DNA from 2 places in the Bacillus sp. FSL R7-0646 genome. Region 2 is predicted to be linked to the other one. Evidence: riboswitches for the same ligand, from Rfam matches in the RefSeq annotation. Region 2 holds a riboswitch; the other holds the start of a gene.

Region 1 (7,780 bases), 920 kb from region 2:
TCCGTAAAAAATCGGAATCGTCAACAAGCCCGGAGCGCCGGAAGCGAGGGCGACGCTGCCGGAGTATCCGATAATGGCTCCGCCTGCCGCCGCGCTGATGACACCGCATACAAACGGCTTTTTCAGCCTGAGCGTCACCCCGTAGACGGCCGGCTCTGTAATCCCGAATATCCCGGTAACGGCAGCTGATCCTGCCAATGCTTTCAGCTTCTTGTTTTTCGTCTTCAGCATGACGCCAAATGCGGCTCCTGTTTGGGCAAACACGGCGGCTGCCGTCGCCGGCTTAATGTAGTCCTTGCCGTGGACGGCAATGTTGTTCAAAATGACAGGGACGATCCCCCAGTGAATCCCGAAGATGACAAGGATTTGCCATAAGGCCGCAATAATCGCTCCTGCCAGAATCGGGCTGAAATCAAAAACGGACAGAATCGCTGCCGCGATCCCGTTTCCTGTGTAAACGCCGAGCGGTCCGAATACGATCAAAGTTAACGGCACCATCACCGTCAGGCATAATAAAGGGGTGATAAAGTTCTTCACGCTTTCATGAATAAAGCGCATACATAATCTTTCAAGATAGCTCATCACAAATACCGCAAGGATAATCGGGATAACGGTCGACGTATAATTCATCAAGACGACCGGAATGCCGAAAAACTCCGTATGGGCGCCGCTGTTTTTCAGTTCGAGTATCGTCGGATAGATCAGCGCTCCGGCAATCGTCAGCGCTATGAACGGGTTCGCTCCGAATTTTTTGGCGGCCGTAACGGCGAGCAGCAAAGGCAGGAAATAAAACAGGCTGTCGGCTGCCGCGTATAGAATCGTATATGTCGTCTCTTCCGGCGAGAGCCAGCCGGCGTTTGTGCAAATCAAAAGCAGGCCTTTTAAAATCCCCGCTCCCGCCATGACGCCGAGCAGCGGAGTGAAAATGCTGGATACGACATCTACTAATCTACCGGCGAGGCTTCCTTTCTCTTTTTGACTGTGATCGGCCGCAGAACTTTCCAACAGTTGAGAGATCCGGCCGATTTCTTTATATACTTCAGGAACGTTATTGCCGATAACGACTTGAAATTGCCCGCCGCTCTCCACCACGGTTACCACGCCATCCGTATTTTCAAGCGCTTCTCTGTCTGCTTTGGAACGGTCTTTCAGTTTGAAGCGGAGCCTTGTCGCGCAATGGACTAGCGATACAACGTTCTTCTCCCCGCCGACGCGCGCCAGAATTTCTTTTGCCATTGATTGAACATTCATCGTTGATCATCTCCTGTCTCTCGTAAAGCCCTATCAAGCTGTTAAAAAATAAAAAACCTAAACTAAAGCCTGTACAAAGAAGGCTTAGTTTAGGTTTTGCCTGCCGAACAGTAACAATCCCGCTTAAGACAATATGAAAATAAAAAAACCTAAATCACTATGAAAAACAAGGGCATAAGAGTCCCGCTTCACAGTCATTTAGGTTTTGCCTGCATCATCAGTAACAATCCTAACAACCTGTATAAGTTGATGTAAGTAAAAAGTAGCATACATTTATCCAATTGTCAACGCTTTCATTTGATATCATCCTCTATTTTTGATGAACGACTCGCTCGATATGAATCGTCAAATACAGAAGCTCTTCGTTTGTCAGCTGATGACCGTATTCTTTTTCGATATACTGCCTGATTTTATTTGTACAAACATAAGCGTCCCGGTACTTATTTTTGACGGTTTCAAATAAAAAGTCGTCCCGGCTTTCCATATAGGTTCCGCTGAACAGCCGCTGGGCGAAAAATTTCAAATGGGTAATGAAGCGGTAATAGTGAAGCGATTCTTCGTCAAATTCGATATGAAAGTGATACTTGACGATGCTTAAAATCTCCTGCATGACTTTCGTAATATTGACGATGTTCGGCATTTCTTCATTCAGCTCGGCGTTTACGATATGGAGCGCGATAAAGGCGGCTTCATCCTCCGGAAGAGCTGTCCCCGTCTTCTTTTCAATGATGGCCAGCGCCTCTTTGCCGATGGCGAACTCATCTTTATACAGCCGTTTCGTCTCCCAAAGCAGGGCATTTTTAATATCCAGTCCCTTTTTATGCCGTTCGACGGCGAAATGAATATGGTCGGTCAGCGAGACATAAATGCTGTCATTCAGCTTTTTGCCGAGCTTTAATTTCGCATAGGAGATAATTTCTTCAGACATTTCCATAAATTCAATTGGAATTTCGTCCAACAGCGTCTTAAACCTTTCTGATACATCTTTATTATCAAGCCTGAAAATCTTCTCGATTCTCGATTCATCCACCGCTTCGCCAGGCTTTTTTTGAAAAGCGATTCCCCTGCCCATGACCACTAATTCCTGACCCTGTTCATTTAAAACACTGATCACATTGTTGTTGATCACTTTGGCAATTTTCACATCGCGCCACTCCCATCTTTTAAGGGGATTTTTTTATACTTCTTTTTTCAAATGGTACACATTGATTGTACAACCTTTTTGGCCTAGGTCAATATATTTCAGTCAACGTCCGAAATGTTTGCATTTTACAGAATGCCCGCCTGTACCCGGGTTTATAAAAAAAGAGCCGCAAGGCGGCCCTGTAAAAAACCTTCTTAAAAAGTGAGCAAAATCCCCGCTGCGACTGATGCCAGACCCGCAAAATATACGAAGTCTTTTCCGGAAAGCCCCGCTGTTTGATAGTAGGTGCGGTCTTTTGTACCGGTAAACCCTCTCGCTTCCATGGCAACGGCGATTCTTTCCGATTTGCGGATGCCTTGCGAAAACAACGGCAGCGCATAGCGAATAAACGCCTTCCAGCTGTTTTTTTGCTTATAGCCCCTGATTTTGTGCGCCGCCTTCATTTGCGAAAGCTCCGACTGAAAAAGCGGGACAAAACGGAAGCCGGCCAGCAAGCCATAAGCCCATTTAGGCGACAATCTGCATTGATGAATCAGGCTCATAATAAACTGCGTCAAATCGGTTGTTGACGTAAACAAGAGACCGTATGTGACAAAGCCGAGCATCCGCAGCGCGATTGTCAGCCCATTGCCGACGCTTTCCTCGGTAACGCGGAACCAGGCCCATTCCCAAATCGTTTCCTCGCCTTTCCCAAAAGCGGCCATCATCCAAAATACGAGAATAAAAAAAATAAGATAAGGCAGCAGCCGTTTACTTAAATAAGACAAAGTCCATCCCCCGAAAAAAATCCCGATGACAACCGCAAACAGCCAAATGAAAAAAGTCGGTTTCGGATTTGAAACAAACATGAGAATGCACATGACCAGGAGGTGGGAAAAGAGCTTGGCGCTCGGGTTCAATGCCGAAAGAAGTGAACCATTGCTTTTCATACGGGAACCCTCTCCTTTCTTTCGTGCATGAACCGGTAGTGAAGCGGCGGTATCAATGAAAAGCGGCGGACCAGGTCTTGGTCAGAGAACAATTGATACGGCGTTCCTTGATATGCCGCTTTCCCTTGATGAAATACGATGACCCGGTCGGAGTGCTCGTCTACGATGTCCATGTCATGCGTCACCATCACAATCGTCGTTCCCCGTTCCTGCCGCTCCTTTAAGCGCTTGATCAATTCTTTTGCCGTCTTTTCGTCCTGACCGAATGTCGGCTCGTCAAGCAGCAGCAAATCCTGGTCAAACAAAAGCATCGTCGCAACGCTTAAACGCCGTTTCTGCCCAAGGCTTAATGTAAAGGGATGCGCTTTTTGATGACCATCAAGTCCGAATTCCTGCAGCAATTCAGCCGTTTTCCTTTCGACCTGCTCCTCCGGCCAGCTCCGCTGTCTCGCTCCGAACGCGATCTCGTCAAACACCGTGTCCCGAATAAATTGAAGCTCGGGGTTTTGAAAGACAAAGCCGGCCTTCTCGTAAAGCGTACGATCGGACCATTTCTTCAGCTCCCGGCCCTCCAGATAAATGCGCCCTTTTTTGACCGCTTCAAGCCTGATCAGACTTTTTAAAAACGTACTCTTTCCGCTGCCGTTCCCGCCGATGACGGAAATCCATTCCCCTCTTGGAATCTCCAGGTTGATGCCGTCGGCAACGATCTTTTTCCGATAGCCGATCGCCGCGTCCTCTGTGCGGATCAATATGTCCCTGTCTGCTGACGGCCTGTTTTTCGCTTCCTCCTCTTTCATTTTCAATGTAGAAGAGAGCTTGACGGCGAGCGGATGATCATCTTGTGTGGTAACATCTTCCCATACTGCGGGGTACAGTTTGGGCTGCCAGATGCCTGCCGCTTTCATTTCCGGCTGAAAATGTTTGACGATTTCTTCCGGCTTTCCATCAGCGATGATCTGTCCCTTTTCATTGAAAAGGATGACTCGGTCCATCCACTCGATACAGCCGTCCAGCACGTGTTCGACGAACACCATCGTCTGTCCGCTTTTTCGGGAAACGTCGCGGAGCAAGGCAAAGATGTCTTGCCGGCTGGCCGGGTCCAGCTGCGCCGTCGGCTCATCAAAAAACAGCACTTCAGGCTCCAAAGCGAGCAGGCACGCTAATGCCAGCCTCTGCTTCATACCGCCTGACAAGGTTTCGATCGGCGTTTTCTTATCTATCTTTAAACCGACCAGCTCCATCAGCTCCGAGATGATGCGGTCCATATCTTTTGGCGGAACGGATCGATTTTCAAGGCTAAACGCGATTTCCTCATCAACATGAAGCATGCAAAACTGCGAATCCGGATCCTGAAACATAACGCCGGCGCTCTTTCTGCGGTTGACCTCGCCTGTGACTTCAGCTTCGATATGTTCAGGAATGATGCCGGAAAGCACGGACAACAGCGTCGATTTTCCGCTTCCGCTCGGCCCGAGTATCAGCACTTTTTCTCCCTGCTCAATCGACAGCGAGACCCGGTCCAAGACTGTTTCAGGACGATGATAAAAACGGACGGAAAGGTTACTGCATCCGAGAAATGAACGCATCGGCATCATCCTTCTTCCGGTGTTCTTTCATGATCTCATACTGGTTCAGGACTCCCGTTTTCGCAAGCGCTTCGACAACGGCTTTTGCCAGCCAGCCGCCGAGTACAATGCCGCTGATGATTTGGATGATAAGCGTCAATATCAGCGTTTGCGTCGTATAGTAGGCAAAACCGTTTGCCATCAGGCTGTATGTCGCGCTCCCCACCGCGGCTAGCGCACCGGAAAGCATAAGGGTAAACAAGTTATAGCGCTTATAGCGAAAGATCGCAAACGCGATTTCCGCACCGGCTCCCTGGAACACACCGATTAATAATGCTGAAAGCCCAAAATGGCTTCCGGTCAGCAGTTCGACCGCCGCAGCTGCCGTCTCGGCAATCAGCGCCGCACCCGGTTTACGGATGATATAAGCGACAATCGGGCTGGCGATCACCCATATGCCGAACATAAAGTTCGCTCCGACGGGCCCGACGATAGCTGAAACAGGGATCCACAAGGTAGACCACCCTAAATAAATGACGCCGCATGCCACAGACAAGATGACTGTCATGACGACTTCTTTCATGTTCCAATTCATCGTCTCACCGCCCCCATTTCCACAGGCCAATCTTCAACCGTATAAGCCATCTCCCAAAAGCCGTATTCAAGCTGACAGCTTTGCAAAAAGAGCTCCTTCATTTTTTCTTTTTCAGCCTTGCCCGCTGTTTCGGCCCATTCATCCAGGCGGGCGCAAAACTTTGTCGTGATTGAATCCGTTCTGTTTCCGTAAAAACAGATCCAGTCATAAAATGGATGCGATGGATCAGGCTGAACGTCCTTCATCAGTTTTTTTCCGATCTCCCAATATGTCCATGGACAAGGCAGCAAGACGGCTAATATCTCTCCCAGCGTACCTTCGTGCGCCGACGTCAGCATATGGCGGACATAATGATGGGCGGAAGGCGCAAGCGGATAGCCCTGCAGAGTTTCGTACTCCACCCCAGCGGCCCGGCACAGGTTTTTGTGCGGGTGCACTTCGCTGTCTAGCACAAATGAAATCTGCTCATGAAACATTTCCATATCTTTTCGATTTTGACACTTGGAAATCGCAATTCCGTAGATTTGAATAAAGGCATTCAAATACTCGTAATCTTGCTTTACATAATGAACAAGCTGCTCCTTTTCCAGCCTCCCGGACGCCAGCCCCAGTACAAACGGATGCTCAAAAATGGCTTCAAAAATAGGGTCTGCCTCGCGGCGAAGTTCTGCGGAAAAACTCATGTAGATAGCCTCCTTAGCAATCGGTTTTATAGGAAGGCACAGGGGGGCAAGCGGCTTTATACGCAAAAAAGCCGCCCCAAAATGGAGCGGCCTTAGTATGATGAAATCATTAAGACACCGGCTCCACTTCCCTACGCTAGTATGAACTAGATCAGGTTCAAAGGGTCCAAGATCGCTTCTTGTCTCAGCCGGCTTACGGCTCCCCTAGTGGACTTCCTATTACATTAACTTTTACTCTACACATCAATGGTTATGATGTCAACCTGAGTTTTTCAGTTTTATTCTTGTATAGAACCGCCGGGTTTCATACAGAAAGTCGGCAATCGGAAATATTTATAGAAAAATATAAATTTTCTGAAACCTTTTCCGGGCTTGTTCGTCTTATATAGTGAAGACAAAAAATTTGGAGGGGATATTTATGATGATGTTTATCTTGATTTTGACAATGGCCGTGTATTTGTTCTATTCTTTCAGCAAAGACAACCGGCCGGCCAAAACAAACAACAGGAATCATCAGACACTGACTGTTATTAGGGAAAACTCTTTTACCGCCCCTTCCAATGATGTCAATTGCTAACTTGATAGACAACAAGCAAGCCGCCCAATGACGGGCGGCTTTTTCACGTTTTTATGATTGAAACTGTTCCGCTTCAGTCGATCCCTTCAGTGCAGTGGTTGATGAAGTCCCGCCTGTCACAACCTGGGCGACTTCATCAAAGTAGCTCGTTCCGACTTCGCGCTGATGCCTTGTCGCCGTATAGCCGTGGACTTCGCTGGCAAACTCGGCCTGCTGCAGATCAGAGTACGCCGCCATTCCGCGGTGCTTATATTGGCGGGCCAATTCAAACATGCCGTGATTTAAGGCGTGGAAGCCCGCCAATGTCACAAATTGAAATTTATAGCCCATTTCACTGAGCTGTTTCTGAAAGTTCAAGATGGTGTTGTCATCCAGTTTGGCCTTCCAGTTGAACGAAGGGGAGCAGTTGTAGGCGAGCAGTTTGCCCGGGAATTTTTCATGGATCGCCTGTGCAAACCGGCGGGCTTCTTCAATATTCGGCTCAGACGTTTCACACCAGATCAAATCGGCATACGGCGCATACGCCAAACCTCTGGCAATCGCCTGATCAAGGCCAGGCTTTGTTTTGAAGAACCCTTCCGCTGTTCGCTCTCCCGTCAAAAACGGTGCATCATATGAATCGACGTCGCTTGTGATCAGGTCTGCCGCATTCGCGTCCGTGCGGGCAATAAGAATGGTCGGGACTCCCATCACGTCTGCGGCGAGGCGCGCGGCAATCAAATTACGTACCGCCGTTTGCGTCGGAAGCAGCACTTTTCCGCCCAAATGCCCGCACTTTTTCTCAGACGACAGCTGGTCTTCAAAGTGAACTCCCGCGGCGCCGGCTTCAATCATACTTTTCATCAGCTCGAACACATTCAGCTGCCCGCCGAAGCCCGCTTCAGCGTCGGCCACAATCGGAGCAAACCAATCGATGTCTTCCTTTCCTTCCATATGGTGGATTTGATCGGCGCGCTGCAGCGTGCGGTTGATTTTTTTGACGACTTCCGGGACGCTGTTTGCCGGATAAAGGCTTTGGTCAGGATACATGCTC
Region 2 (7,780 bases):
CTTTTAGGAGGCGACCGCCCCAGTCAAACTGCCCACCTGACACTGTCTCCCTGCCCGATAAGGGCAGCGGGTTAGAAGGTCAATACAGCCAGGGTAGTATCCCACCGATGCCTCCACCGAAGCTGGCGCTCCGGTTTCCAAGGCTCCTACCTATCCTGTACAAGCTGTACCAACATTCAATATCAGGCTGCAGTAAAGCTCCACGGGGTCTTTCCGTCCTGTCGCGGGTAACCTGCATCTTCACAGGTACTATAATTTCACCGAGTCTCTCGTTGAGACAGTGCCCAGATCGTTGCGCCTTTCGTGCGGGTCGGAACTTACCCGACAAGGAATTTCGCTACCTTAGGACCGTTATAGTTACGGCCGCCGTTTACTGGGGCTTCAATTCGCACCTTCGCTTACGCTAAGCGCTCCTCTTAACCTTCCAGCACCGGGCAGGCGTCAGCCCCTATACTTCGCCTTACGGCTTCGCAGAGACCTGTGTTTTTGCTAAACAGTCGCCTGGGCCTATTCACTGCGGCTCTCTCGGGCTTGCACCCTAACAGAGCACCCCTTCTCCCGAAGTTACGGGGTCATTTTGCCGAGTTCCTTAACGAGAGTTCTCTCGATCACCTTAGGATTCTCTCCTCGCCTACCTGTGTCGGTTTGCGGTACGGGCACCTCTCACCTCGCTAGAGGCTTTTCTTGGCAGTGTGGAATCAGGAACTTCGCTACTATATTTCGCTCGCCATCACAGCTCAGCCTTACGGGAAACGGATTTGCCTATTTCCCAGCCTAACTGCTTGGACGCGGATATCCAATACCGCGCTTGCCCTATCCTCCTGCGTCCCCCCATTGCTCAAATGGTGAGGAGGTGGTACAGGAATATCAACCTGTTGTCCATCGCCTACGCCTTTCGGCCTCGGCTTAGGTCCCGACTAACCCTGAGCGGACGAGCCTTCCTCAGGAAACCTTAGGCATTCGGTGGAGGGGATTCTCACCCCTCTTTCGCTACTCATACCGGCATTCTCACTTCTAAGCGCTCCACGAGTCCTTCCGGTCTCGCTTCACAGCCCTTAGAACGCTCTCCTACCACTGTTCGCAAGAACAGTCCGCAGCTTCGGTGATACGTTTAGCCCCGGTACATTTTCGGCGCAGAGTCACTCGACCAGTGAGCTATTACGCACTCTTTAAATGGTGGCTGCTTCTAAGCCAACATCCTGGTTGTCTAAGCAACTCCACATCCTTTTCCACTTAACGTATACTTTGGGACCTTAGCTGGCGGTCTGGGCTGTTTCCCTTTCGACTACGGATCTTATCACTCGCAGTCTGACTCCCAAGGATAAGTCTTTGGCATTCGGAGTTTGACTGAATTCGGTAACCCGGTAGGGGCCCCTAGTCCAATCAGTGCTCTACCTCCAAGACTCTTACCTTGAGGCTAGCCCTAAAGCTATTTCGGAGAGAACCAGCTATCTCCAGGTTCGATTGGCATTTCACCCCTACCCACACCTCATCCCCGCACTTTTCAACGTGCGTGGGTTCGGGCCTCCATTCAGTGTTACCTGAACTTCACCCTGGACATGGGTAGATCACCTGGTTTCGGGTCTACGACCACGTACTCATGCGCCCTATTCAGACTCGCTTTCGCTGCGGCTCCGTCTTTTCAAACTTAACCTTGCACGGGATCGTAACTCGCCGGTTCATTCTACAAAAGGCACGCCATCACCCGTTAACGGGCTCTGACTACTTGTAGGCACACGGTTTCAGGATCTCTTTCACTCCCCTTCCGGGGTGCTTTTCACCTTTCCCTCACGGTACTGGTTCACTATCGGTCACTAGGGAGTATTTAGCCTTGGGAGATGGTCCTCCCGGATTCCGACGGAATTTCACGTGTTCCGCCGTACTCAGGATCCACTCAGGAGAGAACGAAGTTTTGACTACAGGGCTGTTACCTCCTATGGCGGGCCTTTCCAGACCTCTTCATCTACCTCGTTCTTTTGTAACTCCGTACAGAGTGTCCTACAACCCCAAGAGGCAAGCCTCTTGGTTTGGGCTGTTCCCGTTTCGCTCGCCGCTACTCAGGGAATCGCATTTGCTTTCTCTTCCTCCGGGTACTTAGATGTTTCAGTTCCCCGGGTCTGCCTTCTCATATCCTATGAATTCAGATATGGATACTGCTCCATTACGAGCAGTGGGTTTCCCCATTCGGAAATCTCCGGATCAAAGCTTGCTTACAGCTCCCCGAAGCATATCGGTGTTCGTCCCGTCCTTCATCGGCTCCTAGTGCCAAGGCATCCACCGTGCGCCCTTTCTAACTTAACCGTTAAAAAGAATCACTACGTGATATCTTGCATTACAATTGAATGTGAATGTCTACTTTCGTTATCTAGTTTTCAAAGAACACGCTTTGAAGGAATGATCCTTCAAAACTAAACAAGATCCAAACGCACCTGTCTATAAGACCGCAAGGTCTTATATTCCGTATAATATCCTTAGAAAGGAGGTGATCCAGCCGCACCTTCCGATACGGCTACCTTGTTACGACTTCACCCCAATCATCTGTCCCACCTTCGGCGGCTGGCTCCAAAAGGTTACCTCACCGACTTCGGGTGTTACAAACTCTCGTGGTGTGACGGGCGGTGTGTACAAGGCCCGGGAACGTATTCACCGCGGCATGCTGATCCGCGATTACTAGCGATTCCAGCTTCACGCAGTCGAGTTGCAGACTGCGATCCGAACTGAGAACAGATTTGTGGGATTGGCTTAGCCTCGCGGCTTCGCTGCCCTTTGTTCTGCCCATTGTAGCACGTGTGTAGCCCAGGTCATAAGGGGCATGATGATTTGACGTCATCCCCACCTTCCTCCGGTTTGTCACCGGCAGTCACCTTAGAGTGCCCAACTGAATGCTGGCAACTAAGATCAAGGGTTGCGCTCGTTGCGGGACTTAACCCAACATCTCACGACACGAGCTGACGACAACCATGCACCACCTGTCACTCTGCCCCCGAAGGGGAAGCCCTATCTCTAGGGTTGTCAGAGGATGTCAAGACCTGGTAAGGTTCTTCGCGTTGCTTCGAATTAAACCACATGCTCCACCGCTTGTGCGGGCCCCCGTCAATTCCTTTGAGTTTCAGTCTTGCGACCGTACTCCCCAGGCGGAGTGCTTAATGCGTTTGCTGCAGCACTAAAGGGCGGAAACCCTCTAACACTTAGCACTCATCGTTTACGGCGTGGACTACCAGGGTATCTAATCCTGTTCGCTCCCCACGCTTTCGCGCCTCAGCGTCAGTTACAGACCAGAGAGTCGCCTTCGCCACTGGTGTTCCTCCACATCTCTACGCATTTCACCGCTACACGTGGAATTCCACTCTCCTCTTCTGCACTCAAGTTCCCCAGTTTCCAATGACCCTCCCCGGTTGAGCCGGGGGCTTTCACATCAGACTTAAGAAACCGCCTGCGCGCGCTTTACGCCCAATAATTCCGGACAACGCTTGCCACCTACGTATTACCGCGGCTGCTGGCACGTAGTTAGCCGTGGCTTTCTGGTTAGGTACCGTCAAGGTGCCGCCCTATTCGAACGGTACTTGTTCTTCCCTAACAACAGAGTTTTACGATCCGAAAACCTTCATCACTCACGCGGCGTTGCTCCGTCAGACTTTCGTCCATTGCGGAAGATTCCCTACTGCTGCCTCCCGTAGGAGTCTGGGCCGTGTCTCAGTCCCAGTGTGGCCGATCACCCTCTCAGGTCGGCTACGCATCGTCGCCTTGGTGAGCCGTTACCTCACCAACTAGCTAATGCGCCGCGGGTCCATCTGTAAGTGGTAGCTAAAAGCCACCTTTTATGATTGAACCATGCGGTTCAATCAAGCATCCGGTATTAGCCCCGGTTTCCCGGAGTTATCCCAGTCTTACAGGCAGGTTACCCACGTGTTACTCACCCGTCCGCCGCTGACCTAAGGGAGCAAGCTCCCGTCGGTCCGCTCGACTTGCATGTATTAGGCACGCCGCCAGCGTTCGTCCTGAGCCAGGATCAAACTCTCCATGAAGTAATGGAGCGCAGATTAAGTTCGTCACATCCTGTGACAACATCTGCATGACCTGCATCGTGCAGGCCCCTGACTACGCACATTCGCATGTACGATTTATTTAATGAATTAACAGGTACGTTTTGTCTTGTTTAGTTTTCAAAGATCATTTCCGCTCCTGTCCGAAGCGACTTTATTAATATAACATTCTATCAATGTGAATGTCAACAACTTTTTTTAAAAGTTTTTTTGAAGTTGTATTTATAAAGCCTTCTTTTTAGGGCGGATACTAATATAACATCTATTTTCGTTTTGCACAATAGCTTTTTTAAAAAAATAATAATCAAATGAAATTCCCGATCATCCCGGACCAGCCGACAATTGACGCAACTTATTCCTTCTTACTTACTGTTTTCTTCTATATAAAAGATGTACAGCGGCCAAAAAAATCGAGACGCTGTACCATTGTTCCCGAAGCTGCGGAAATGCCCTTAAACTCTCCGCTATCAGCCTTCAATTTAATAAAAGCTCCGAATTCGGAGCTTTTTAAAGGATCTATCTTTGTCTCATGACATTCACTCTGTCGTGCTGTTGGCAACGAAAGCAGCCGAATACTCGAATCGCTTGTATGGGTAAAGCTGATCAGCCTACCTTTTCGGCTTGGCGGTCGAATGTCTGACAACAAGTTCAGGTTTATAGACGGTAGAATGCTCAAGCTTATCCGTGTTCCGTCCCTCAACTTTGGCAATCATCCATTTTGCCGCCTCAATCCCCATCTGCATTTTCGGATGGGTGACTGATGTCAGCTTCACTTCAGACGCCTCGCTCAAGTGTGAGTCGTCATATCCGACAATTGATATGTCGTCCGGTACTTTCAAACCGAATTCCCTTACGACATCCAACACTATAAGTGCTATCTCATCATTATAGCAGAATATGGCAGTCGGGCGGTCTGCTGAGGAAAGCCGCTTCCTTGCCTCAGCAATCGTTTTTTCTTTTTTGTTCTCTGTTGTGTAAGTCACGACCATCTCCGGATAAAACGACAAGCCGTTTTCCCTGAAAGCCCGGATAAATCCTTTCATCCGGTTGACGCCCTGCATATCGTCCTGTTTAAAGAAACCGAACACTTTTTCATGGCCTAGCTTAATCAAATGCTCCGTGGCGATAAAACCGCCGTGCTCATCATCCAAAATGAAATGAGGCGGGTTTAACTCCTGATATAATTGGTTGATCATCAAATATGGTATATGGTGCTGTTCAAGGGTCAGATAGTAATTTAAATTCGGATTAAAGCTGCCGGTTTTCGTCGGCTCCACAATCAACCCATCAATTTTTTTGTCAAGCATATTTACAAGACATTGTTTTTCTTTTTCAATGTCATTATTCGTGCTCGCGACGACCAAGGTGTAACCTGCACTCGACAATGAAGATTCGATTCCTCTTATAATAGAAGGAAAAATGTAATCCGAAAGGTAAGTCGTAATGACCCCAATCATCTTATTTCTTTCCCTTCCTTTTTCAGAAAGCTGCAGGCGGTGAGAGCAATACGTCCCCGAGCCTTGCTCTCTGTATAAAAGCCCTTCATGAACAAGGTCGCCAATTGCTTGCCGGATCGTATGCCTGCTCACATCAAATATTTTCATCAATTCGTTTTCCGAATGGATTTTTTCGCCCGGCTTCACTTTGCCTTCATATATCCACGATTTAATTTCATTTTTCACCATGCTGTATTTTGTGAGTTCACTCATCAGATCAACCCTTTACTGCATCTTGTACGTATGAATAAGTTCTATTATAAGGAAAAGATGTTTGCATTGCTACATATTGGAGGGTTTCAGCAAAAGTTTTTCGAAAAATTAGCTTGTCGTCCGTTTCTTTTTTTAGTATAGTAGAATATAACTAAATAACTTGATGACCACAAGGGGAGCCTCCGGGCTGAGAGTGAACGACCGTTCTGACCCTTCGAACCTGTTAGTTAATGCTGGCGTAGGAATGTGGCAAAGTCATTTCTAATTGCATCCAAAGCAGTGCGTGGAAAACTGTCCTACTCCTTCCCCGCATTGCTTTTTTTATTGGGAAAGAAGTCCAGTATCCCTTTGTTCATCAAAAGTGAGGGTTATGATGAATCAATCTAAACAACTTGTACAGCTGATTGAAATTGCGATTATGACAGGAATAGCACTTATACTTGATATGGTGTCCGGAATGTTTTTAAAAATGCCTCAAGGCGGTTCAATCGCCGTCATGATGATTCCGATCTTCCTGATCTCCTTTAGATGGGGGCTCAAGGCAGGGCTGGCGACCGGGTTTTTAGCCGGATTGCTTCAATTTGTCACTGGAGGATTTTACGTTGTTCATCCTCTGCAGCTTCTTCTTGATTACTTTATCGCGCCTACGGCCGCGGGAATCGGCGGCTTTTTTGCCGGATCGATCCGAAATGCTTCATTTGAGAAACAAAAAGGAAAGATCATTTCCTATGTTATGCTGGCCGTCCTTCTTGGAAGCGGACTGAAATTTCTCGCACATGTCATCAGCGGCGCTGTCTTTTTTGGAAACTATGCGCCTAAAGGCACTCCGGTATGGATTTATTCATTGGTATATAATGGAACGTATATGCTTCCGTCTTTCATTGTCTGCACAATCGTCCTTTGTATACTGCTGCTAACCGCACCAAGACTTCTAGAAAACAGAACAAACATGAGATAACATAAAAAAACAGCGGATTCGCCTGAGATTCCGCTGTTTTTTATGTTTTAATCAAATCTGCGACCAATATATACCGCTCCGGTGCTGAACCGATAAAGTCAAAAGGATAGCAGGTGGAAACCGTCAATGTCGCTCTCGGCTTTGGAACTATCACCGTCCGGTCATCCGCATCCACGATTCGGACCTTTTTCACTTTGTATGTAAAAGTTCCGTAGGAAGCTTCAACAATTAACTGATCGCCTTTCCCCACTCGGCCGAGTTTTCGGAAAACCGTATCCCGGTGGCCTGATAAAACCGAGTTGTCATCTTCTCCAGGCAGAACGGATCCTGCGAAATGGCCCACGCCTTTTTGCAGCTCGTCTTCATCTGTTCCGTGATATATCGGAAGCCTTGCATTGATTTTCGGAATAACAAGATCACCGATTTTCTCCCCGGTTTCAAATGTTTGATCAATTGCCGTCTTTTCTTTTTTCGTCGTCTGAATCGGAGGTTTTTCAGGCTTTTCCTCTTCTTTCATCTGCTGAAATGAAAATAGAGCGTAGCCGTGCATCAGCTTGAACACATTCGTTGTTGTAAAATAAGCGCCGCACGCAACCATCGCAATGGCTGCAAGCCAGATGATCTTTTTTCGATGTGCCTTAATTTCCTTTCACTCCTTATAAAAACTTCCCATTCTATACAGACTTAGAATGGGAAGTAAAATGTTAAGCCGCTTTTCGAAGCCTTCTGACCATAAACAATCCGCCAAACATCAGAACGGCGCCAAAGATCGACCATTCTGCGTAATGCCCGGCCGTTTTCGGAAGCTTTGCACCTTTAACCGTCTTTTTCACATGAGATTTCTTTGCGTCGTGTTTAACAGCCGTTTGGGTTTGCTTCACTTTCGACCCTGTGTCATGAATTAAATCAGATCCGATCATTTCAGGCGTCAGCAATACATCCAAAATGAAATTGCCCTGCAGATCGTATACTTCCACTAGGAGGCTTGCTCCCTTCAGATCTTCAGCACTGACAAGCGTCGTCAAAGACACTTCTTTTTTCTTTCCGTCTTTAACAAGATAATATTTCGT

Evidence for each region. A riboswitch is a leader RNA that binds a small molecule or an ion and turns the genes downstream of it on or off. The one in region 2 is predicted to bind thiamine pyrophosphate.
Region 1: another riboswitch for thiamine pyrophosphate. It lies ahead of tenA (thiaminase II); the one in region 2 lies ahead of thiT (energy-coupled thiamine transporter ThiT).

Annotation. Positions count from the first base shown of each region.
Region 1 covers NZ_CP150217.1:4,026,219-4,033,998, forward strand. Annotated here, with positions in the region: gene MKY62_RS20855 (PTS beta-glucoside transporter subunit IIBCA) at 1-1,251, opposite strand, end outside; gene MKY62_RS20860 (PRD domain-containing protein) at 1,562-2,395, opposite strand; gene MKY62_RS20865 (energy-coupling factor transporter transmembrane component T) at 2,590-3,324, opposite strand; gene MKY62_RS20870 (ABC transporter ATP-binding protein) at 3,321-4,913, opposite strand; gene MKY62_RS20875 (ECF transporter S component) at 4,888-5,487, opposite strand; gene tenA (thiaminase II) at 5,484-6,170, opposite strand; TPP riboswitch at 6,282-6,386, opposite strand; gene MKY62_RS20885 (hypothetical protein) at 6,589-6,747, shown strand; gene aceA (isocitrate lyase) at 6,799-7,780, opposite strand, start outside.
Region 2 covers NZ_CP150217.1:3,110,487-3,118,266, forward strand. Annotated here, with positions in the region: rRNA gene MKY62_RS16220 (23S ribosomal RNA) at 1-2,301, opposite strand, end outside; rRNA gene MKY62_RS16225 (16S ribosomal RNA) at 2,476-4,025, opposite strand; gene MKY62_RS16230 (GntR family transcriptional regulator) at 4,652-5,752, opposite strand; TPP riboswitch at 5,915-6,014, shown strand; gene thiT (energy-coupled thiamine transporter ThiT) at 6,126-6,710, shown strand; gene MKY62_RS16240 (class D sortase) at 6,751-7,308, opposite strand; gene MKY62_RS16245 (processed acidic surface protein) at 7,415-7,780, opposite strand, start outside.